One region of the Rhizobium binxianense genome, then DNA from elsewhere that is predicted to be linked to it. Evidence: predicted binding sites of a transcription regulator. Region 1 holds the regulator's gene; each other region holds the start of a gene.

Region 1 (7,372 bases):
GGTGGTCGCCGTCGCCGGTTTCTTCGGCGGCGTCTTTCTGACCTCGCTGATCGGCGGTTTTTCCACCGCGCTGTTTTCGATCGAGCATTTTCATCGCCTGACCGCTTACGGCCTGCCGGCAAACCTCGCGACGATGCCGATCATTTCCTTCATCGTCATGCCGGCCGGGCTGCTGGCGATGTTGCTCATGCCTTTCGGTCTGGACGCTCCCCTCTGGGAGGTGGTCGGATTCGGCCTCGATCTGGTGATTGCGGTCGCCAAGACGGTGTCCGGCTGGGGCGGTGATATCGGCATCGGCCGCTTGCCCGCCTGGTATTTCGCTGTTGCCGTGGCAGGCTTTCTGCTGCTGACGCTGCTGCGCACCCGGCTGCGCCATGTCGGCACATCGATCATATCAGTCGCGACTCTTATCCTGCTGCTTCTGCCGGTTCCCCGGCCGCCGGACCTGGTGATTTCGGAGGATGGTAGTCTGGTTGCGGTCGTCGCGGTCGCGGCGATCGCTTCCAACCGTGAAAACCCGCCGGATTTCATCTTCGACCAGTGGCAGCGAGCGCTGGTCCTGCCGACGCATGCAGCGCCGAAGATGCTGGATGGTCCCGCTATCCCGCCGGAAGGAGAAGACCGCCGCGTCAGGCTCTCCCGCGATCAGCAGAACGAAGCGAGGACGGCGATGCAGGCGGCGGCCGCGGGCGGCGACGCAAACCGTTTTTCCTGCGTCAAGAAGGCCTGGTGCACATCAAGGCTCGGCAATGGCCATATCGTCACCGTCATCGACAATGCCGCCTATCTCGGTCCGGCCTGCGATGCGGCCGATATCGTCGTGACATCGGTCCGCCTGCGTTTCAACAGCTGCCGCTCTGGTGGGACGCTCTTTACCGGCGAGACGCTGCGCAGGACAGGCTCCGTGGAGTTGCGCTTCACCGATGCCGGCCTGGAGGTCGTGAGCGCATTCGAGACCCTGTCGCGGCCATGGATGCGCCATCGCGCCTATGACTGGCGCAGCAACAGTTTTGCCGAATCCGGCCTGTCTGGTGTCAGTGATAGCGGCGAATGAGGCCGACGAGCTTGCCCTGTACCTTGACGCGGTCCGGCCCGAAGATCCGGGTCTCGTATGCCGGGTTGGCGGCCTCCAGCGCGATCGAGGCGCCTTTGCGGCGGAAGCGCTTCAGCGTCGCTTCCTCGTCATCGACGAGGGCAACGACGATGTCGCCGGGACTTGCGGTGCTGCCGTTGCGGATGATCACGGTGTCGCCGTCGAAGATGCCGGCATCGATCATCGAATCGCCCTTGACCTCGAGCGCATAATGTTCACCGGAGCCGAGCATGTCGGCGGGAACGACGATGTCGTGGGTATTGTTCTGGATCGCCGAGATCGGCACGCCGGCGGCGATCCGGCCCATAACAGGCACGGAGACCGAGTTGCCGTTATCGGCGACAGGTTTGGCAGGAGCGGGAGCGGCGACCGGCTGGGGCTTGCCGAGGCTGCCTTCGATGACGCTCGGCGAAAAGCCCCGCCGTGGCTGGATGCTGGGGCTGTAGGCCTCCGGAAGCTTGATGACCTCGAGTGCCCGGGCCCGGTTCGGTAGGCGGCGAATGAAGCCGCGTTCTTCGAGCGCTGTAATCAGGCGATGAATGCCGGACTTCGAGGCAAGATCGAGGGCATCCTTCATTTCGTCGAAAGACGGCGGAACGCCGGACTCCTTCATGCGCTCATGAATGAAAAGGAGAAGCTCCTGTTGTTTGCGCGTGAGCATCGACGTCAGACCCCTGATTGAAACAAATCCAGAACAGACACTATATGTTCCATATGTGTTCCGCAAGTGGCTAAATTTCCGTAAAACTTGCCGCCAACTCGTTGAGATTTTTATTTTCGTTCGCCGGATTGGCGGACAAGTCTTGCCTTGGGTGGCACTCTCACACATCTCTGCTTTGCCACGAGAGGGGATATCATGAACGCGCATTCCGCCAAACCGCATCCGCTGGATCACGTCGTGCTGCCCGTCGTCAATATCGATCTGGCGCGCGAAAGGCTCGGCAAGCTCGGCTTTACCGTTGCCGCCGAGGCGCGCCATCCCTTCGGAACGGAAAATGCCTGCGTCTTTTTTGCCGACAAGACCTATCTGGAGCCGCTCGGGGTTGCGAGCATCGCCGAGAGCGAGACGTCGGCGCGGCAAGGCAATGTCTTCACCGCCCGCAACCAGGCTTTCCGTTTCCGCTGCGGCGAGGAGGGGCTTTCGGCAATCGTCTTCGCCACCGAAGATTCTGCCCGTGATCATAAGAATTTCGCCAGCAAGGGATCGAGCGCCGGCGAGATGCTGGAGTTCAGCCGGCCGATGATGATGCCGGATGGTTCCGAGAGCGTCGGCAGCTTCAAATTGGCTTTCGCCAGCGATCTGCGGGCGCCTGATTTCTTCCTCTTCACCTGTCAGCGCATCAACCCGCTCCCGGCTGACCGTGGTGCGCTGGAGAAACATGCCAATGGCGTCATCGGCATAACCGAGGTTGCGCTTTGCGCGCCTGATGCCGCCGCATTCGGCGCCTTCGTCAGCCTCGTCGCGGCGCAGCCGGCAATCGAGAAAACCGGTTTCGGCGTCAATATCGCCGCGTCGAATGCGAGAATCAGCCTGATGACGCCGGAAGGGCTGGAGGCCTATTTCGAGATCGCCGTCTCATCCGCCGACCGCGGCCTGCGCGGCCGGGCAATCCTCTTTGCTGTCGCCGATCTTGCCGTGACAGAAGCGCATTTGGCTGCTAACGGAGTGACGTATACGCGCAAGAACAATCGCATTCTGGTGAAGCCCGCGCCCGGGCAGGGCACGCTCTTCGCCTTCGAGGAAACACGATGAGCACCGATACGAATTCCGAAGTCAAGATCGGCGAAGGCCAGGGCCAGGTCACCTTTTCAAATGCCGGCCGCCTGTCGCTGATTGCCGGCCCCTGCCAGATGGAGAGCCGCGACCACGCCTTCATGGTCGCCGGCACGCTGAAGGAGCTTTGCGAAAAGCTCGGCATCGGCCTCGTCTATAAGAGCTCGTTCGACAAGGCGAACCGCACTTCGCTTTCGGCCGAACGCGGCATCGGGATTGAAAAGGGTATGGAGGTCTTTGCCGACCTGAAGAAGGAATTCGGCTTTCCCGTCCTGACCGATGTCCATACCGCCGAGCAATGCGCCGAAGTGGCAGAGGTGATCGATGTGCTGCAGATTCCAGCCTTTCTCTGCCGCCAGACCGATCTTCTCATCGCCGCCGCCAAGACCGGCCGCGTCGTCAACGTCAAGAAGGGCCAGTTCCTCGCTCCCTGGGATATGAAGAACGTCCTGAAGAAGCTCAACGCCAGCGGCAATCCGAACGTGCTGCTGTGCGAGCGCGGCGCCTCCTTCGGTTACAACACTCTGGTTTCCGATATGCGTTCGTTGCCGATCATGGCAGCGATGGGCGCCCCCGTTGTTTTCGATGCCACACATTCCGTGGCGCAGCCGGGCGGGCAGGGGGATTCCTCCGGCGGTCAACGGGAATTCGTGGAAACGCTGGCGCGTGCAGCGGTAGCGACCGGCATTGCCGGCGTCTTCGTCGAAACCCATCAGGACCCGGACAATGCGCCTTCCGATGGCCCGAACATGGTCTATCTCAAGGACATGCCGCGGCTTCTGGAAAAGCTGCTCGCCTTCGACGCGGTCGCCAAGGCCTGACGTTCAACAGCCTGACATGATCGTGCTGTAGGCGAGATCGGACAAGCTGGTTCGAAGGCGGAAAACTGCGCCATTGTAATTTGCACGCCTTCGATTATGACAGGCTTCGAACGACTTATCACCCACCGAGCAGGAAGAACCCATGACTGCAATCACCGATATCATCGCCCGCGAGATTCTCGATAGCCGTGGCAACCCCACCGTCGAAGTCGATGTCTATCTCGAAGACGGCAGCATGGGCCGCGCGGCCGTTCCCTCGGGCGCCTCGACGGGCGCACATGAGGCGGTCGAGCTGCGCGACGGCGGCAAGCGCTACCTCGGCAAGGGCGTCCAGAAGGCGGTCGATGCCGCCAACACCGAGATCTTCGACGCGATCGGCGGCATCGACGCCGAAAACCAGATCCAGATCGACAACATCATGATCGAGCTGGACGGCACGCCGAACAAGTCGCGCCTCGGCGCCAACGCCATCCTCGGCGTCTCGCTCGCCGTCGCCAAGGCTGCCGCCCAGGCCTCCGGCCTGCCGCTTTACCGTTATGTCGGCGGCGCTTCCGCCAGCCTCCTGCCGGTGCCGATGATGAACATCATCAACGGCGGCGCCCATGCCGACAACCCGATCGATTTCCAGGAGTTCATGATCCTGCCGGTCGGCGCCGACACGATCGCCGAAGCCGTGCGCATGGGCTCGGAAGTCTTCCATACGCTCCGCAAGGAACTTGCCGCACAGGGCCACAACACCAATGTCGGCGACGAAGGCGGTTTCGCACCGGGCCTGAAGAGCGCTTCGGAAGCCCTCGACTTCATCGTCAAGTCGGTCGAGAAAGCCGGCTACAGGCCGGGTGAGGACATCTACCTCGGCCTCGATTGCGCCTCGACGGAATTCTTCAAGGACGGCAAATACGTTCTCGAAGGTGAAGGCCGCACGCTCGAATCGGGCGCCATGGCCGAATATCTGGCCGAACTCGCCGCCAAATATCCGATCATCTCGATCGAGGACGGCATGGCCGAAGACGACTGGGACGGCTGGAAGACGCTGACCGACCTGGCCGGCAAGAAGACCCAGCTCGTCGGCGACGATCTCTTCGTCACCAATTCCGCCCGTCTTCGCGACGGCATCCGCATGGGCGTCGCCAATTCGATCCTCGTCAAGGTCAACCAGATCGGCTCGCTGACGGAGACCCTCGACGCCGTCAACACGGCGCACAAGGCAGCCTACACCGCCGTCATGTCGCACCGCTCCGGTGAAACCGAAGATTCGACCATCGCCGATCTCGCGGTCGCCACCAACTGCGGTCAGATCAAGACCGGCTCGCTGTCGCGTTCCGACCGCCTTGCCAAGTACAACCAACTGATCCGCATCGAAGAAGGTCTCGGCCCCCAGGCTCAGTATGCCGGCCGTTCGATCATCCGCGGCTGATCGGATCTGATTGGCAATGCTCGACCCGCGCCCTCCCGGCGCGGGTTTTTTGTTGCGCTTCTTTAGAGTCAACGAACGGTTAATCTCTGCGCGGTAGATTGAACGAATTGGTAATGCGTTCAAGAGCATGCGTGTATGTGGACAAAGCATCATAAGAAGAGAAAGCTCGGCCGCTTCGTCATTCCGGCCATGACGGTCGCCTTCCTTTCCTATTTCGGTTATCATTGCATTCATGGCGATTACGGCCTGCGCGCGACGGAGACGTTCGAGCATCAGCGTGTCGCGCGCGAAAAAGAGCTTGCGATCTTGAAGGCGAAGCGCGAACATCTGGAAAATCAGGTCGCGCTGCTGAGTGACGGTTCGCTCGACAAGGATATGCTGGACGAAAAAGCGCGCTATCAGCTCAATATGTCGCGCGCCGACGAGATCGTCATATTCAATCATTATTCCAATTAACCTGAATTGAGTTAATTGTATTTTTCTCTGTTTTATCAATAATTTAGCGCCGAATACGAGCCATGCAATTATGGCATTGCTGTGGTCATGTTTCTTCCCTATGGTACGCGCCACCGAGAAACGACAAACCCATAGGGAGGGTTGAATGGCGCCGCGAAAGACCGCGACCGTTTCCAGCCGCAAAACTGCAGCAAAACCGGCAGCCAAGGCATCGAATGGAGGCCCTGTGGCCGACTTCGATCGCGATGAGGAGCTCAAGGCCTATCGCGAAATGCTGCTGATCCGCCGCTTCGAGGAGAAGGCCGGTCAGCTTTACGGGATGGGCTTCATCGGCGGCTTTTGCCACCTCTACATCGGTCAGGAAGCTGTCGTCGTCGGCATGCAGATGGCGCAGAAGGAAGGCGACCAGGTCATCACCGCCTATCGCGACCACGGCCACATGCTGGCAACCGGCATGGAAGCGCGCGGCGTCATGGCGGAACTGACCGGGCGCCGCAGCGGCTATTCCCACGGGAAGGGCGGCTCGATGCACATGTTCTCGAAAGAAAAGCATTTCTACGGCGGTCACGGCATCGTCGGCGCCCAGGTTTCGCTCGGAACGGGTCTTGCCTTTGCAAACCGCTACCGCGGCAACGGCAATGTCTCCATCGCCTATTTCGGCGACGGCGCCGCCAACCAGGGCCAGGTCTACGAGAGCTTCAACATGGCGGCTCTCTGGAAGCTGCCGATCGTCTATATCGTCGAGAACAACCGTTACGCCATGGGCACCTCGACCGCCCGCGCGACGGCGCAGTCGAACTACTCGCTGCGCGGCTCCGGCTTCGGCATCCCCGGAATTCAGGTCGACGGCATGGATGTTCGCGCCGTCAAGGCCGCGGCCGACGAGGCGCTCGAACATTGCCGCTCCGGCAAGGGCCCGATCATCTTGGAAATGCTGACCTATCGCTATCGCGGTCACTCCATGTCCGATCCGGCGAAGTATCGCTCCAAGGAGGAAGTGCAGAAGATGCGCTCCGAGCAGGATCCGATCGAACAGGTCAAGGCGCGCCTCATCGAAAAGGGTTGGGCTTCCGAAGACGATCTGAAGGCGATCGACAAGGATGTCCGCGACATCGTCGCCGACAGCGCCGATTTCGCCCAGGCCGATCCGGAGCCGGATGCATCCGAGCTCTATACCGACATTCTGCTCTAATCGGGGAGGGAACCCATGCCTATCGATATCCTCATGCCCGCCCTCTCTCCGACCATGGAAGAAGGCACGCTGTCCAAATGGCTGAAGCAGGAAGGTGACAAGGTCACCTCCGGCGACGTGATTGCCGAAATCGAAACCGACAAGGCGACGATGGAAGTCGAAGCCGTCGATGAAGGGATCATCGGCAAGCTGCTCGTCGACGCCGGCACCGAAGGTGTCAAGGTCAACACCAAGATCGCCGTGCTGCTGCAGGACGGCGAATCCGCTTCGGACATTTCCGCCGCCAAGCCGGCCGCCGCGGCAGCGCCCGCTGTTGCCCAGGAAGAGAAGCCGACCAATACCGGTTCCGCCTCCGCACCGCTTCCGGCCGAGCCGAAGGCCGTCGTTCCGAACGATCCCGAAATCCCGGCCGGCACCGAAATGGTGTCGACGACCGTGCGCGAAGCGCTGCGCGACGCCATGGCCGAAGAAATGCGCGCCAGCGAAGACGTCTTCGTCATGGGTGAGGAAGTTGCCGAGTACCAGGGCGCCTACAAGGTCACGCAAGGCCTGCTGCAGGAATTCGGCCCCCGCCGTGTCATCGACACGCCGATCACCGAGCACGGCTTTGCCGGCGTCG
Region 2 (7,372 bases), 1.0 Mb from region 1:
GGGCGGCAAGCACGATGCCGGCGGCCGCACCCAGGCTGACATGCCAGGGCGAGCCGACATAGCGATAGGCGAGCACGGAGGCCACGGCGCTGACGAGCGCCACGGGCAGGAAATTGTCGCGCTTGCGGAAACCAAGGACGATGCCGAGGAAATAGGCCGGCAGCAGGATATCCAGGCCGATCGCCTTGGGATCGCCGATGAAACCGCCGAGCAAACCGCCGGCGACGCTGGTCAGTATCCAGGGGACGTAGATGATAATGGCGAAGCCGAAATACCACGCGAAGCTCACCGGCAGGCCGGACTCGCCGCGTTTCACCGCTGCGGCAAATTGCGGATCGACGAGCAGGAAGAAGGTGAAGAATTTCTGGACCGGCGTGAACTGGCCGATATAGCGGGCCATCGCCGCCGAATAGAGCACATGGCGGAAATTGACGGCGAGGATCGACAGCACGATCAGCCAGGCATGGACATTATGGCCGAAGAGTTCGATGCCGACCATCTGGCTGGCGCCGGCATAGACGGTGGCGCTCATGAAGGCGGCCTCGGAGAGCGACATGCCGTTTTCGACGGCGAGTGCTCCGAACAGGGCGCCAAAGGGCGCCGATGCCAGCGCAACGGCAAAGCCGCCCCGCAAACCTTCAACAAAGTCGGCGCGATTCATGCGATCTTGTCCAGTTGGAATTCAGGTTTCCCTTATGGTCTATGGCTTGCAACGGCAATTGAATTTCCTTGATTGACCAATCGATTTCGCTGAACCATCAAAATCCCGAGCGCATTCGGCCAAGAGGAAACCATGAAGAAGATCGAATTTTCCAAGGAAGCGAAGGCGGCGATCGTTTCAAGCATCCGCCGCTATTTCGAGACGGAACTCGACCAGCCGATTGGCGCGCTGCCGGCGGAGTTCCTGCTCGATTTCTTCGCAGACGAGATCGGCGCCCATTATTACAATCAGGGTCTTCGCGATGCGCAAGCCGCCCTTCTCAGGAAGATGGAGGACCTCGCGGAAGACATCTATCTGTTGGAGCGCGAGGAGAAGAACAAGGGCACTGCTGCATAGGTTACAGCATTCCTTGCGACGGGACGTAGAATTTGATTCATGCAATGCGCTTTAAGTCATTGTTTTCGTGAATCAGCCGGCCAGGACCTCAGCGCTATCGACGATCGCGATGCCGTGCGCCCGCATCTCCTCAATCGCGGCGGCGACGCCTTCGGGGGTGATGCCGCGGCTTGCATCCTTGATGAAGCGTACGCGGACATCGGGCATCATCTCCAATGCGTCGAGCGCGGAGAACTTGACGCAATAATCGGTCGCCAGCCCACAGACGTCGAGGTCGGTGACGCCCTGGTCCGTGAGGAAATCGGACAGGCCTGTCGAGGCATCGCGGTCATTGTCGCGGAAAGCCGAATAGCTGTCGATATGGGGATGCTCGCCCTTCTGCTGGATCAGGTCGATCTCTTCGGATTTGAGCGCGGGATGCAATTCGGCATCAAGCGTTCCCTGAACGCAGTGGTCGGGCCACATCATTTGCGGCTTGCCCGAGAGTTCGCCGATCTCGAAGGGAACGGCACCCGGATGGGCAGAGGCGAAGCTGCCATGGCCAGGCGGATGCCAGTCCTGCGAGGCGACGATCAGGTCGTATTTGCCGCTGTCGATCAGGCTGTTGGCGATGGGAACCACTTTGTCGCCATCCGGCACCGGCAGATTGCCGCCCGGGCAAAAGCCATTCTGAATATCGACGAGCAGCAGCGCTTTCATCAAGGCCAATCCCTTCGCTTATTTCAGTGTAAGACGCCAAGCACATTGAACGCATCAACTAGTGAATTTCCGGGAGCGCACATGCAAGTGCTAATTCTGGCGCCAGCGGTAGCAAGCGGCTGAAAAAGCATATCCTAATGCAATCATTGAGAGAATCCGGAGGTTCTCGTGTTGAAATGGACGGCAATGATGCGGGGTCGCGGGTAGATGCCAGCCGGCAGAGGCGGCGATCGCAGTCAAACTCGGCTGCCCGACAAGGCGCTTTTCGCAGATCGATGGATCGAGGCTCCCCCGGCGGAGCCTCATCTCAGCCGGTCAGGCCGCGGCCACGTCGTCGGTTGCCGTATCTGCCGCCACAGCGGAAGAGCCGTAGGTATTGTGGTAGGCCTGAAGGGCCGTCTGCATATCGCTCAACACCTTGGTGAGGAGCGGATCGCTGTCGCCTGACGTTTTGATGCTGCTCGTATCGGCGGCGAGGAATTCGGACTCGGTCAACTTGCCGTCGCCATTCGTATCCATCGAGGCGAAGACGCCCTTGGAAGAGTCGCCGCTCTGATCGCTGCCCTCACTCTGATCATCGCTGCCGTCGGTCTTCTGCAGGGACAGCATCAGCGATAGGATGTCGGCGGTGATCTTCTTGACGATATCGCTGCTCTTGTCGTCGCTGTCGCCGGTCGAGGCCGTGCTTGCTGTCGGGGACTGCGAAGCGGCGGCGAGTTCGTCCGGCGAAATCACGCCGTCGCCATTTTTGTCGAGGCTGGAAAGCGGAGACTGGTACTGGGTCAATGTGCTGCCGAGAGATGAAACACTGGTCACTTGAACCTCCTTCGAAAAGTTCGTCGTGAAGCCCGCCTTTCATGGGGGGGCAGCCTCCGGGCTAAGCTGATTTGCGGAAAGCGTCAAAGCGACGTTTTGACAGGGAAGAAGTGCGATTGACGAGGCGGGGCAACGCACGTTAACCTTTCGGTTACCAAAATCATTTCATTGAAAATATTGGATTTTTTGAACGCCGGTATGTTCTGGCGCGCGCGAATTTATGCCGTTTATCGGATGAGATCGCGCCGGCGCGGCTGGCGGAACGAGCGGCGGCGGATGCGGCCTGCTTCGTGCTGCTGCGGCATTTCGTCCATCTGCTCGGCAGGCGATGCCGGATCGATCTTGCTCGCGGCCGCGATTTCTGCCTTTCTTGCCTCAGAAGCGGGAAGCGAAGCAATGTCCGAGCCCGGGCCAGACGAAAAGATCGATGCGACGTTCCGCAACGGATCGCTGACGGCGACCGGGATCATTCTCGGTTTTTCCCTCAACTTCATCAGTCTTTGGGTTTCCAATCCCAATGACTGGAGCCGCATCGACCTGCTGCCGATGTCCTTCCTGACCGTTGGCATCGCCATTCAGGTGAAGGTGTTTGCCGATCTTTTGGCGCGCGACTCGCTGCTTGCCGTCAAATATGATCGATCGCGGCGGCTCTTCCTGATCGGATTGAGCATCGTCGCCGCGGGAATGGGCATCGCTCTGATGAATGATATTCTTGGTCTCGGAAGCATGCGGATGCTCGGGTGAAGGTTTAGGAGGCGAGGCCTGCATGCCGGCCGCCTGATATCACACGCGCTCGACGAACCCGTCCAAGACGCGCTTTTGCCCCGCACGGTCGAACTCGATCGTCAGCTTGTTACCTTCGATGCCGGTGATGTTGCCGTTGCCGAATTTCAGGTGGAACACGCGGTCGCCGAGGGTGAACCTCGACGGTTCCGACGAGGTCGATTTCGCCACCAGCTCGCCTTCGATCGTGCGCCCTTTCGGGCCGCTTTCGCCGTAGCCGATGCGTTCGACCGCATGGCCGGAGCGGCTGCCCCAATTGTCGCGGGTGGCGTCGGTCTTGTTGGCCTGGGCGCGTTTCCAGCCGGGCGTGGAATAGGAATTGGCGAAGGGTTCGGCCTTGTCGAAGCGCGACTGGCCGTAGCCGCCGCGGCCGTAACCGCCGTAGCTCTGCTCCATCTCGGCGACCTCGACATGAGTTTCCGGCAGTTCGTCGAGGAAACGCGAGGGCAGGGTCGATTGCCAGAGGCCGTGGATGCGGCGGTTGGAGACGAACCAGATGTGGCAGCGATGCTTGGCGCGGGTGATGCCGACATAGGCGAGGCGGCGTTCTTCCTCCAGGCCGGCGCGGCCGCTCTCATCCAGCGAGCGCTGGTGCGGGAAGAGGCCTTCTTCCCAGCCGGGTAGGAAGACGGTGTCGAATTCCAGGCCCTTGGCCGAGTGCAGCGTCATGATCGAAACGGCGTCGAGGTTCTCGTTAGTCTCGGCATCCATGACGAGGGAGACGTGTTCGAGGAAGCCGCGCATCGACTCGAAGCTTTCCATCGAGCGGATGAGTTCCTTCAAGTTTTCGAGGCGGCCGGGGGCTTCGGCGCTCTTGTCGTTCTTCCACATGTCGGTATAGCCGGACTCTTCGAGGATCTGCTCGGCAAGTTCGGTATGGGGTGTGTTTTCAAGCAGTTCCTGCCATCGGCGGAAAGATTGTATCACATCGAAGAGGGCTTTGCGCGCCTTCGGCTTCAGCTCGTCGGTTTCGATGATGTCGGCGGCGGCGGCAAGCATAGGGATATCGCGGGCGCGCGCATAGTCGTGCAGCGCGCGCACCGTCGTATCGCCGAGGCCGCGCTTCGGCGTGTTGATGATGCGTTCGAAGGCAAGATCGTCGGAGGCTTGAGCGACCAGCCGGAAATAGGCCATAGCATCGCGGATTTCCAAGCGCTCGTAGAAGCGCGGGCCGCCGATGACGCGGTAATTGAGCCCGAGGGTGACGAAGCGGTCTTCGAACTCGCGCATCTGGAAGGAGGCGCGCACGAGGATCGCCATGTCGTTCAAGAGATGCTTGTTCCGCTGGAGTTGCTCGATCTCCTCGCCGATGGCGCGCGCTTCCTCCTCCGAATCCCAGGAGGCGTGGACCTGCACCTTGACGTCGTCGGGATCGGAGCGATCGGTGAACAGCGTCTTGCCAAGCCGGCCTTCATTATGGGCGATCAGATGGGCGGCAGCGCCGAGGATATGTTCGGTCGAGCGGTAGTTGCGCTCGAGCTTGATAACCTTGGCGCCGGGGAAGTCCTTCTCGAAGCGCAGGATATTGTCGACCTCGGCGCCGCGCCAGCCATAGATCGACTGGTCGTCGTCACCGACACAGCAGACGTTCTGCGGCTCGCCCTTGGCGCGCTGGGCCAGCAGCCTCAGCCACATATATTGGGCGGTGTTGGTGTCCTGGTACTCGTCGACGAGGATATAGCGGAAGCGGCCGTGATATTCCTTCAGGAGATCCGGATTCTTGCGGAAGATCGCGATCGGATGCATCAGCAGGTCGCCGAAGTCGCAGGCGTTCAGTGTCGTCAGGCGCGCCTGATAGGCAAAATAGAGATCGCGGCCGCGGCCATTGGCAAAGGCGCGGGCGTCGCCCTCGGGAATATCGGCGGGGCCGAGCCCCTTGTTTTTCCAGGTGTCGATCATGCCGGCGAACTGCTTGGCTGGCCAGCGCTTGTCGTCGAGGCCTTCGGCCTGGATCAGCTGCTTGATCAGGCGGACGACGTCGTCGGTATCGAGAATGGTGAAATCGGAACGCAGCCCGACGAGTTCGCCGTGGCGGCGCAGCAGCTTGACGCCGATCGAGTGGAAAGTGCCGAGCCAGGGCATGCCTTCGACGGCGCCGCCGACGAGCAGCGCGATGCGCTCCTTCATCTCGCGGGCCGCCTTGTTGGTGAAGGTGACGGCGAGAATCTGCGAGGGAAAGGCGCGGCCTGTATTGAGGATATGGGCGATGCGGGTGGTCAGCACCCGCGTCTTGCCGGTGCCGGCGCCGGCAAGCACGAGCACCGGGCCTTCCAGCGTTTCGACGGCTTCGGTCTGTTCCGGGTTCAGCCCGGCGAGATAATCCGGCCGCTTGCCGCCGTCACGGGCCGCCATGGCGCGCGCAGCAATGCCGCCACCGGCGGGCGCTCTTCCGGCGGGGGGGGCAGGAGGCTGCGGCTTGCGCGCCATCTCGCCCGGCTCTTCGTCGAAAAAGGGAATATCGTCGAAACTATTGCTCATGGCGCGTAATGTAGTGATTCGGGAAGGAAAGACCAGAAAAGATGTTCTGCTTTCATTCCCGAACTGCCGCAATCCCAAGGGGTTTCCCTAGGCTCGGAAGTCGCGGCTGTGACGTCCATAGAGCGGAGGCGGCTGAAAAAAACCTGATGCAGCCTGTCGGAGCTGATCCACGTCGGCCGTCCTTGGATCATGGGACAACGTCCGGATCAACCATCAACAAGGAGGCTGTTCATGCCGAAGGTCGTTTCAAATCTGTGGTTTGCGGAGGAAGCCCGCGAAGCCGTCGCATTCTACGTGTCGATCATTCCGAATTCCAAGATCGACCGCACCACTATATTGCCGGCGGAAACGCCGAGCGGGCCTCCCGGCAGCGTCGAGCTGATCGAGTTCACGCTTGGCGACCAGGCCTTCCTGGCGATGAAGGCCGGCCCGCTCGACAGCTTCAACCATTCCTTCTCGATCGCGATTCTTGTGGAAAACCAGGCCGAGATCGATCGGATATGGGGGGCATTCCTCGCCAATGGCGGCGCGCCGGAGGCCTGCGGCTGGCTTAGGGATCGCTGGGGTCTTTCCTGGCAGATCGTTCCGCGTATTCTTTCCGAAATGATCGCCGACAGCGACCGTGAACGGGCGAAGCGCGTGACCGAGGTGATGCTCGGCATGGTCAAGATCGATGTCGCTGCGCTGGAAAAGGCGTTCAATGGCTGAATCGGGTCGGCGGGCGCACGAATTGGCGGCGGCCGGGATGTGCCCGATTCCATCTGTCAGGGGCGGATCGGCACATGCTGTCCAGCATCGACTTTGCGCAGATTTGGTTGCCAATCGTCGATTTTTCGAGAGTTCGAATCACGGGCGACATTGCACACCCTTTTCATCTTTCTGTCACGTCGCGAAATGTGCTGATACCGCAATGGTGCTTTTTTCAACTATCATGAGAAACAGTTTCGTAGAGTAAAAATAACCGGTGCATGCACGTTTTTGTGCGTTGCAAGAAACGGCCGGTGAGCGTCGAATATACCTGCGAAATTATTGATTCTTAGGAACGTCGTAGCCATCTCGATGGTTATAGACTTTGAGCCTGCGGCATAACCTTACTGGAGGGCCCATGCTGAACGGATCCGTATTTGATGCGTTTACGCGCAGTTACGAAGCGCGCCGCGAAACCGATATGTCGGTGCAGGAGTATCTCGATCTCTGCAAAAAAGACCCGATCGCCTATGCCAATGCGACGGAGCGCCTGCTCGCCGCGATAGGCGAGCCGCAGATGGTCGACACCGCGAGGGATGCGCGCCTCGGCCGCATCTTCATGAACAGGACCATTCGGATCTATCCGGCCTTTGCCGGCTTCCACGGCATGGAAGAGACGATTGAACGCATCGTTTCCTTCTTCCGTCATGCCGCGCAGGGGCTGGAGGAGCGCAAGCAGATCCTCTACCTGCTCGGCCCGGTCGGTGGCGGCAAGTCGTCGCTGGCGGAGCGGTTGAAGCTCTTGATGGAAGTTCATCCGATCTATGTGCTGAAGGCGGGCGACGAGATCAG
Region 3 (7,372 bases), 1.6 Mb from region 1:
CTGCAGGCAGGTGGCGAGCAGGCCGTCGGCTTCAACAGTCTGTTCCTTGCCGTTGCGGTCGAGATATTTGACCGAGACGACGGCGGGGCGTTCGACCTCGGCATAATAATCCGGGATCGACAGGCAGCCTTCCTCATAGACCGAGCGCTCGTCGGACGATGTGACGATCTCGGGATTGATGAAGACCTGCGGCTGCTTTTCTTCACCCTCGCGCGACACATCGATCACCAGCATGCGGCGCGGTACGCCGATCTGGATCGCCGCAAGGCCGATGCCCGGCGCGTCGTACATGGTTTCCAGCATGTCGTCGGCAAGGCGCTGCAGGTCGGCGTCGACCCGCTCGATCGGCTTGGAGAGCTGGCGGAGAAGGGGATCGGGAAGAATGATGAGTGGCTTGATGGTCATGGCGTTCCCATAACCCATCTTTTCCGACTATGGAATTATCCGGCGGGCGGGGAAGACGCTTTTTTCCCATCCCCGCCCGGAATTTCGCCATATTCGCCTCACGCCGCCCGGCGGGCAGCGGTGACGGCACGGCCCTCCGGCCGGGCGCGGAAGCGCCGCAGCAGCTCGATCAGGCTTTCCACCTCGTCCTTGAGGCGGCGGGTTTCCGCCGACGATTGTTCGACCATGTCCGAATTCTGCTGGGTGATCGCCCCCATGTTGCGGACGGCGACGCTGACCTCGTTGACGCCGGTCGCCTGATCGCGGGCGGCGGCGGCGATATCGGCGACGAAACGGTTGATGATGTCGATGCGGCTGATCATGTCATTCAGTGCCTCACCGGTGCTGGAAACGATGCCGACACCCTCGTTGACCTGGGTCGAGCTCTGCGAGATCAGGTTCTTGACCTCCTTGGCCGCTTCCGCCGTACGCTGGGCAAGCTGGCGGACTTCCTGGGCGACGACGGCAAAGCCCTTGCCGGCATCGCCGGCGCGGGCGGCCTCGACACCGGCGTTCAGCGCCAGAAGATTGGTCTGAAAAGCGATCTCATCGATGACGCCGATGATCTTGGAGATCCCGGTCGAGGATTTCTCGATGCCGGCCATCGCCGAGACGGCGCTGGTGACGAGTTCGCCCGAGTTCTTCGCCTTCTCTTGCGTTTCGCGCACGGCGGCCGAAGCCTTCTCGGCATTGGCGGCGGTCTGGCCGACGCTGACGGAAAGCTGCTGCAGGGCGGCCGAGCTCTCCTCGACGCCTGCCGCCTGCTGGGCGGTGCGCAGCGCCAGATCGTTGGTGGCATTGGAAATGACGTCGGCGCCGCTCATGATCTGGCCCGAGGTCTCGCGCACGGAGGCGAAGGACTGGCTTAGCGCCCTGACGGCGCGGTTGTAATCCTCGGCCATCTGCCTGAAATTGCCCGGCAGGTCGGACGGCAGGGTGGCTTCGAGATCACCTTTCGACAGTGCTTCCAGAGCGCGGCGCAGCTGCTCCAGCGCGGTCGCCTGATCGGATTCGGCCTGGGCACGCTCCTCTTCCAGAGCGCGGCGCTTTGCTTCGAGCGTCTCCAGATAGACCGAGATGGAATAGTCCATGTCGAGCATGCCGGCCTTGATAACGGCCGACAGCTTCTCGGCCAGTTGCTTGCCCTGCTGGCGCGCGAAGACCGACGGCCACTGCTTTTCCATGATGCCCTTGACCAGCTCGGACATGACGATGGCGTAACCGCCGATATACCAGCGCGGCTCCAGCCCGATGCGGGCGTGCGTCCGGCCGACCGCGGTCACGCCGTTGACATAGCTCTCGTCGAAGGCGCCGCCGGCAAGATTGGCCCAATGATCCTGCTGGCGCTTCTTGGCATGGCCGACATGGTTCTTATCGGCGAAAAAGCCTGAAACAGCAGGGGTCCTGGCGATCTTGGCATAGAATTTATCAAGGGCGCCGCCGATTAGCTCGGATATGACAGGACGCAGATCCCGCATCGACTTGCGCGCCGCCTCATCCAGTTCGATGAAATCGAGGCGCTGCCTGAGGGCACTGTCGGTCTGCTGGGATGTCATGGAGGGTCTCTGTACTTGGCGCGAGGCGCGGGAAGGAATTTCTGCGCCACAGGTTTTGGCGAATATGGTTGAGCAATCGTTAAATCGGCGCGCGATTTTTTTTCAGGCGCCGGCAGGAGCCGCAGCGGGGGAAGATAGTGAGGACTGCCAATTTCGTTCACGTTTTGATCTATATATCGCCGTGTCTTCTGTTATGCTCGCGGCATGACCGTCCATTCCGAATCGCTCGCCCTTTCCCTTGCCTCGATCAGTCCGGCCATGCTGGCGCTTGCCGGCGGGGTTCTCGCCGCCCTCGCCCTGCTGGTGATCGTGCTTCTGCTGCGCAGCGCCAGCCTTCGCCGCGAACAGGCGGAGGAGGCGAGCTTCCGCGCTGGGGAAAACGAAGCGCGCATGGCCGAGCTTTTGAAGGTCCAGGCGGAGATGCAGGGCCGCATCGCGGCGATGACCGAAGTCTTCGGCGCGCGGCAGAGTGAACTCAACCAGACGATCAGCCAACGCCTCGACGGCATGTCGCAGCGTGTCAACTCGACGATCACCGAGCAGACCAGATCGACGCATGAGAACCTGCAGCGGCTGCAGGAACGGCTGGCGGTGATCGATGCCGCACAGAACAATATCCAGACCCTCGCCAAGGATGTCGTCGGGCTGCAGGCCATTCTGTCCAACAAGCAGACGCGCGGCGCCTTCGGCCAGTCGAGGATGGAAACGATCGTCGCCGACGGCCTGCCGATGGGCGCCTATACCTTCCAGCAGACGCTGTCCAACGGCTCGCGGCCGGACTGCACGATCCGCATGCCGAACGGCGCGCCGCCGCTGGTCATCGATGCGAAATTTCCGCTCGAAGCCTGGAACGCCATCCGCGACGCCGGCAGCCCGGAGGCCGGCAAGATCGCCGGCCAGCAGTTCCGCCGCGACATGGAGGTCCATATCAGGGACATTTCCGAGAAATATCTGATCCAGGGGGAAACCCAGGATACGGCCTTTCTCTTCGTGCCGTCGGAATCGATCTTCGCCGAGATCCACGAGCACTTCGAACCGGTGGTGCAGAAGGCGCACCGGGCGCGCATCGTCATCGTCTCGCCGTCGCTGCTGATGCTGTCGATCCAGGTCATCCAGGCGGTGCTCAAGGACCAGCGCATGCGGGCGCAGGCACATCTGATCCAGGGCGAGGTGGCGATCCTGATGGAGGATCTCAGCCGCCTCGACGAGCGGGTGCGCAAGCTGCAGGGCCACTTCGCCATGGCGCAGAAGGATATCGACATGGTGGTCACCTCGGCCGACAAACTCACCAGGCGCGGAGCCAAGATCGAGGCGCTGGAATTCGAGGCCGGCGGCGGCGACGAAAAGCCTGCCCGCGACAGCGAACCCGCCGCCAAATCGGTGGAAAGCCGCACCGGTCTTCTCAAGCTCCGGGTGGTTGACGAGGAGTGATCGCTTCGGGCAGTGTCTCGCCCGCAAGAAACAGCAGGAGCATGATGCCGTCGGAAAACCACGCTGAGTTTTCGGCATCACGCTCTATCGAAGAATTGGAGCATGACGTCAGTTGCTGGCTCCAAAAGACGGGACACCCTGATGATCACAGTTTTCGGGTCCATCAACATGGACCTCATCGCCACCACCGAGCGCCTGCCGAAGCCCGGCGAAACGGTGGCCGGCAACGGTTTTGCCACGGCCGCCGGCGGCAAGGGCGCCAACCAGGCGCTCGCCGCCCGCCGCGCCGGCCGCTATGTGCATATGGCCGGCGCCGTCGGCAAGGATAGCTTCGCCGCGGATGCCCTTTCGCTGCTCGATGCGGCGGGAACCGATCTTTCTCTCGTCAGGCATGTCGACGGTCCCACGGGCACGGCGCTGATCCTGGTCGGCGGCGACGGCGAAAACATGATCGCCGTCGTTCCCGGCGCCAATGGCCAGGTCACGCCTGACGACGCCGCAACGGCAATCGGCGGCATGAGCGAAGGCGACATCCTGATGCTGCAGCTCGAAGTGCCGGCCGCCGCCGTCGAACGCGCATTGTCGGCCGCCCGCGCCAAGGACGTCACCAGCATCCTCAACCTTGCTCCGCTGATCCCCGATGCGGCCCGCCTCGGCCGGCTCGCCGATATCGTCATTGCCAATGAGACCGAGTTCGAGCGGCTTGCCGGACAGGACGGCATGGATGCCCAAGCGCGCGAGGCAGCCCTTCAGCGCCTGCATGCCGAAACCGGCCAGACGCTGATCGTGACGCTTGGCGGCGACGGCGTCATCGCCATCCGCGACGGGGCGATTTCAAGGGCGCAGGGGCTGAAGATCGAACCGGTCGACACCGTCGGCGCGGGAGACACATTCTGCGGCTATTTCGCTGCAAGCCTCGACGACGGCCTCGATTTTGCCACGGCGCTGCGCCGCGCGGCCGTTGCCGGCTCGCTCGCCTGCCTCAAATCAGGCGCGCAGCCCTCAATTCCCTTGAGTGAGGAAGTCGCAGACAGAATATAGTCTGCGCCCCTCGCGACACGTCGTCGGCCTCCCTCAATTTTGAGGGGTGTTTCTGCGGCTTTCCTCATATGAACCACTAAAGTTTCACTCAAATTTAAGAGGTCTCCGGCGATCTTCCCGGTGATCGCCGGATCGTCGCATTTGCGGATCCGCGGCTCACACGGCTGCTCCATGACGGGGCGACGCCTTTGCTCCTGCGCCGGAGAATGCCCGTTCGGCGCATGCTTGCCCGAGGATCCCATGTTCACTTTTCGAATGAAATCGCTTGCGGCGAAACTCATCGTCATCACCGGCGTCGCCATCGCCCTTGTCCTCATCGTTTCTAACTTTTTCCTCATCGGCCAGACCCGGGATCGCGTCCAGACGCTGACGATGGATCAGGCCAACCTCGAGGCAAAATCGATCGCCAATGAAATCGCCGCCAATGTCGGCGAACTCGCCAGCGCCGCCCGCAGCATGATGGGTGTGCTCGGCCGAGCCCATGAAGGCAAGTCGCTCGATCGCAAGGGCATGATCAACGTGCTGAAGGCCAATCTCGAGCAGAATGCCTTCGCCTTCGGCAGCTGGTTCTGCGAGCAGCCCGGTGCGCTTGACGGCAAGATCACCGAGCTTGCCAACAACAAGGACGAAGGCGTCAACAAGAACGGCGTCTTCACGCCCTACTGGTCGAAGACCAAGGATGGCGGCGTCCAGTATTCGACCTTCGATGAAGATTATACCGCCGAATGGTGGAAGCTCGCCGCCGACAGCGGCAAGGGCGCGATCACGACGCCTTACATGGCCGAGGGCACCGACGTGCCGACGCTGCTGACCTCGATTGCCTATCCGGTCATATCAGGCGGCAAGATGATCGGCGTCGGCGGCGTCGATATCTCGCTGAAGTCCCTGACCGACAAGCTGCAGGCGCTGCATCCTTTCGGCTCCGGCCGCGTGACACTGCTGTCGCAGGCCGGCAACTGGATCGTCGCGCCGGTCCCCAACCTGATGACCAAGCCGTATGACGGCGAAGGCGCCGACGTCGTCAAGTCGACCCTGTCGAGCAAACAGCCCGGCCTGATCAGCAACCTCACCTATGACGGTCTCGCCCCCTTCGACCGCGTCGTCTATCCGTTCGCGGTTCCCGGCGTCAACGCCACCTGGGTCGTGCTCGTCGACGTACCGCACACCGCGATCAACGCGCCGGTACGGGACCAGACCTACATGATGATCATCAACGGCCTGATCGTGCTCGGCGCTGTCATGCTGGCGCTCTATTTCGCCGTCCGCTCGCTGGTGCAACGGCCGCTCGGCGGGCTCGTTGCCAGCGTCGAAGCGCTCGGCAACGGCAAATATGACGAACCGGTCGCAGCCCAGCACCGCACCGACGAAATCGGTTCGGTCGCCAAGGCGCTGGAAGGCTTCCGCTTCACACTCGCCGACAGCCGTCGCCTCGAAGACGATGCCGCCAGAGAGCGGCATGCGGCGGAGAGCGAGCGCAGCCGTTCGGAATCGGAACGCCAGCAATCGGTGTCGCTGCAACGCCATATCGTCTCGATCGTCGGCGCCGGCCTTTCGGAACTGTCGCAGGGCAATCTCGGCTACCGCATCACCGACGAATTCCCCGGCGAATACGGCAAGCTGAAACAGGATTTCAACGCCGCCCTTGCGAGCCTTGAAGAGACCATCAACACGATGACCCTCAGCGTCGCCAATATCGGCTCGGGCACCGGCGAGATCAGCAACAGCGCTTCCGACCTCGCCAAGCGCACCGAACAGCAGGCGGCAAGCCTGGAAGAGACGGCGGCCGCGCTCAACGAGCTCACCGCACAGGTCGATTCCAGCGCCGATCATGCGCGTACCGCCGCCGACAATGTCAACCTCGCCTGCCAGGATGCCGAAAAATCTGGCGAAGTGGTGCAGAAGGCGATTGCCTCGATGCAGGGGATCGAGCAGTCTTCGACGGAGGTTTCCAGGATCATCGGCGTCATCGACGAGATCGCCTTCCAGACCAATCTGCTGGCGTTGAACGCCGGCGTCGAGGCGGCCCGCGCCGGCGAAGCCGGCAAGGGTTTTGCCGTCGTCGCCCAGGAGGTGCGCGAGCTCGCCCAGCGTTCGGCAACCGCCGCCAAGGAGATCAAGACGCTGATCAACACCTCGGCCGTCCAGGTCAAGGAAGGCGTCGACCTCGTCGGGCGCGCCGGCGGCACGCTGCACAAGATCGCCGAGCAGGTGATGGGCATCAACGAGCTCATCCGGCAGATCTCGGCATCGGCCAGCGAACAGGCCGTCGGCCTGAAGGAAATCAACCAGGCCATGAACCAGATGGATCAGGTGACGCAGCAGAACGCAGCGATGGTGGAGGAAGCGACGGCCGCGAGCGTCGCGCTCAACGACGAAGCCCAGACGCTGAAGGCGCTTGCCACGCGCTTCAACGTCTCGGGCTCGGGCAACGCCGCGGCGCTTGCCTCCGTCGCGCAAAAGATGCGGACGCCCGTTGCCGCGGTCGCCTCGCACCGCGTGGCCGCTCCAGCAATCCGCGCGGCCGCTCCTGCGGTCCGCCGAGCGGTTGCCCCGTCGCGCAGTTCGGCGGCCGTGGCTGAGGACAGCTGGGAAGAGTTCTGATCGTTCCGCCGTCTAAATGCAAAGGGCGCCTGATTTCCAGGCGCCCTTCACATTTCGCGGATGATGGGCTTAAGCGGCGTTCGACGTCTGCTCTTCGTTGAGGAAAGCGTAGATCGCCGAAGCGGAATCGGTGGCGCGCAGCTTGGCGACGAGATCGTGATCGCGCAGCACGCGGGCGATACGCGACAGCGCCTTGAGATGATCGGCACCCGCGCCCTCCGGCGCCAGCAGCAGGAAGACGAGATCGACGGGCTGGTCGTCCAGCGCCTCGAAATCGACCGGCTGCTCCAGCCGGGCGA

Evidence for each region. The regulator LexA, encoded in region 1, represses DNA repair genes until DNA is damaged. The targets are predictions, from matches to a motif close to TGTTCNNNNTGTGTTCNG.
Region 2: a site for LexA is predicted at 5,876-5,893, ahead of PO860_RS13260 (ATP-dependent helicase). Genes of this name have one in related genera too.
Region 3: a site for LexA is predicted at 2,155-2,172, ahead of PO860_RS00280 (DNA recombination protein RmuC). Genes of this name have one in related genera too.

The regions. Positions count from the first base shown of each region.
Region 1 is NZ_CP118713.1:1,674,229-1,681,600, forward strand. Features, by position in the region: gene PO860_RS08355 (ComEC/Rec2 family competence protein) at 1-1,054, shown strand, start outside; gene lexA (transcriptional repressor LexA) at 1,035-1,754, opposite strand; gene PO860_RS08365 (VOC family protein) at 1,950-2,846, shown strand; gene kdsA (3-deoxy-8-phosphooctulonate synthase) at 2,843-3,688, shown strand; gene eno (phosphopyruvate hydratase) at 3,831-5,105, shown strand; gene PO860_RS08380 (FtsB family cell division protein) at 5,241-5,561, shown strand; gene pdhA (pyruvate dehydrogenase (acetyl-transferring) E1 component subunit alpha) at 5,707-6,753, shown strand; gene PO860_RS08390 (pyruvate dehydrogenase complex E1 component subunit beta) at 6,769-7,372, shown strand, end outside.
Region 2 is NZ_CP118713.1:2,674,141-2,681,512, reverse strand. Features, by position in the region: gene PO860_RS13285 (AzlC family ABC transporter permease) at 1-661, opposite strand, end outside; gene PO860_RS13280 (DUF2164 domain-containing protein) at 794-1,057, shown strand; gene pncA (bifunctional nicotinamidase/pyrazinamidase) at 1,130-1,756, opposite strand; gene PO860_RS13270 (EF-hand domain-containing protein) at 2,072-2,572, opposite strand; gene PO860_RS13265 (hypothetical protein) at 2,969-3,316, shown strand; gene PO860_RS13260 (ATP-dependent helicase) at 3,356-5,833, opposite strand; gene PO860_RS13255 (VOC family protein) at 6,065-6,541, shown strand; gene PO860_RS13250 (PrkA family serine protein kinase) at 6,939-7,372, shown strand, end outside.
Region 3 is NZ_CP118713.1:52,761-60,132, reverse strand. Features, by position in the region: gene def (peptide deformylase) at 1-405, opposite strand, end outside; gene PO860_RS00285 (globin-coupled sensor protein) at 504-2,000, opposite strand; gene PO860_RS00280 (DNA recombination protein RmuC) at 2,205-3,431, shown strand; gene PO860_RS00275 (ribokinase) at 3,573-4,472, shown strand; gene PO860_RS00270 (methyl-accepting chemotaxis protein) at 4,713-7,073, shown strand; gene ptsN (PTS IIA-like nitrogen regulatory protein PtsN) at 7,143-7,372, opposite strand, start outside.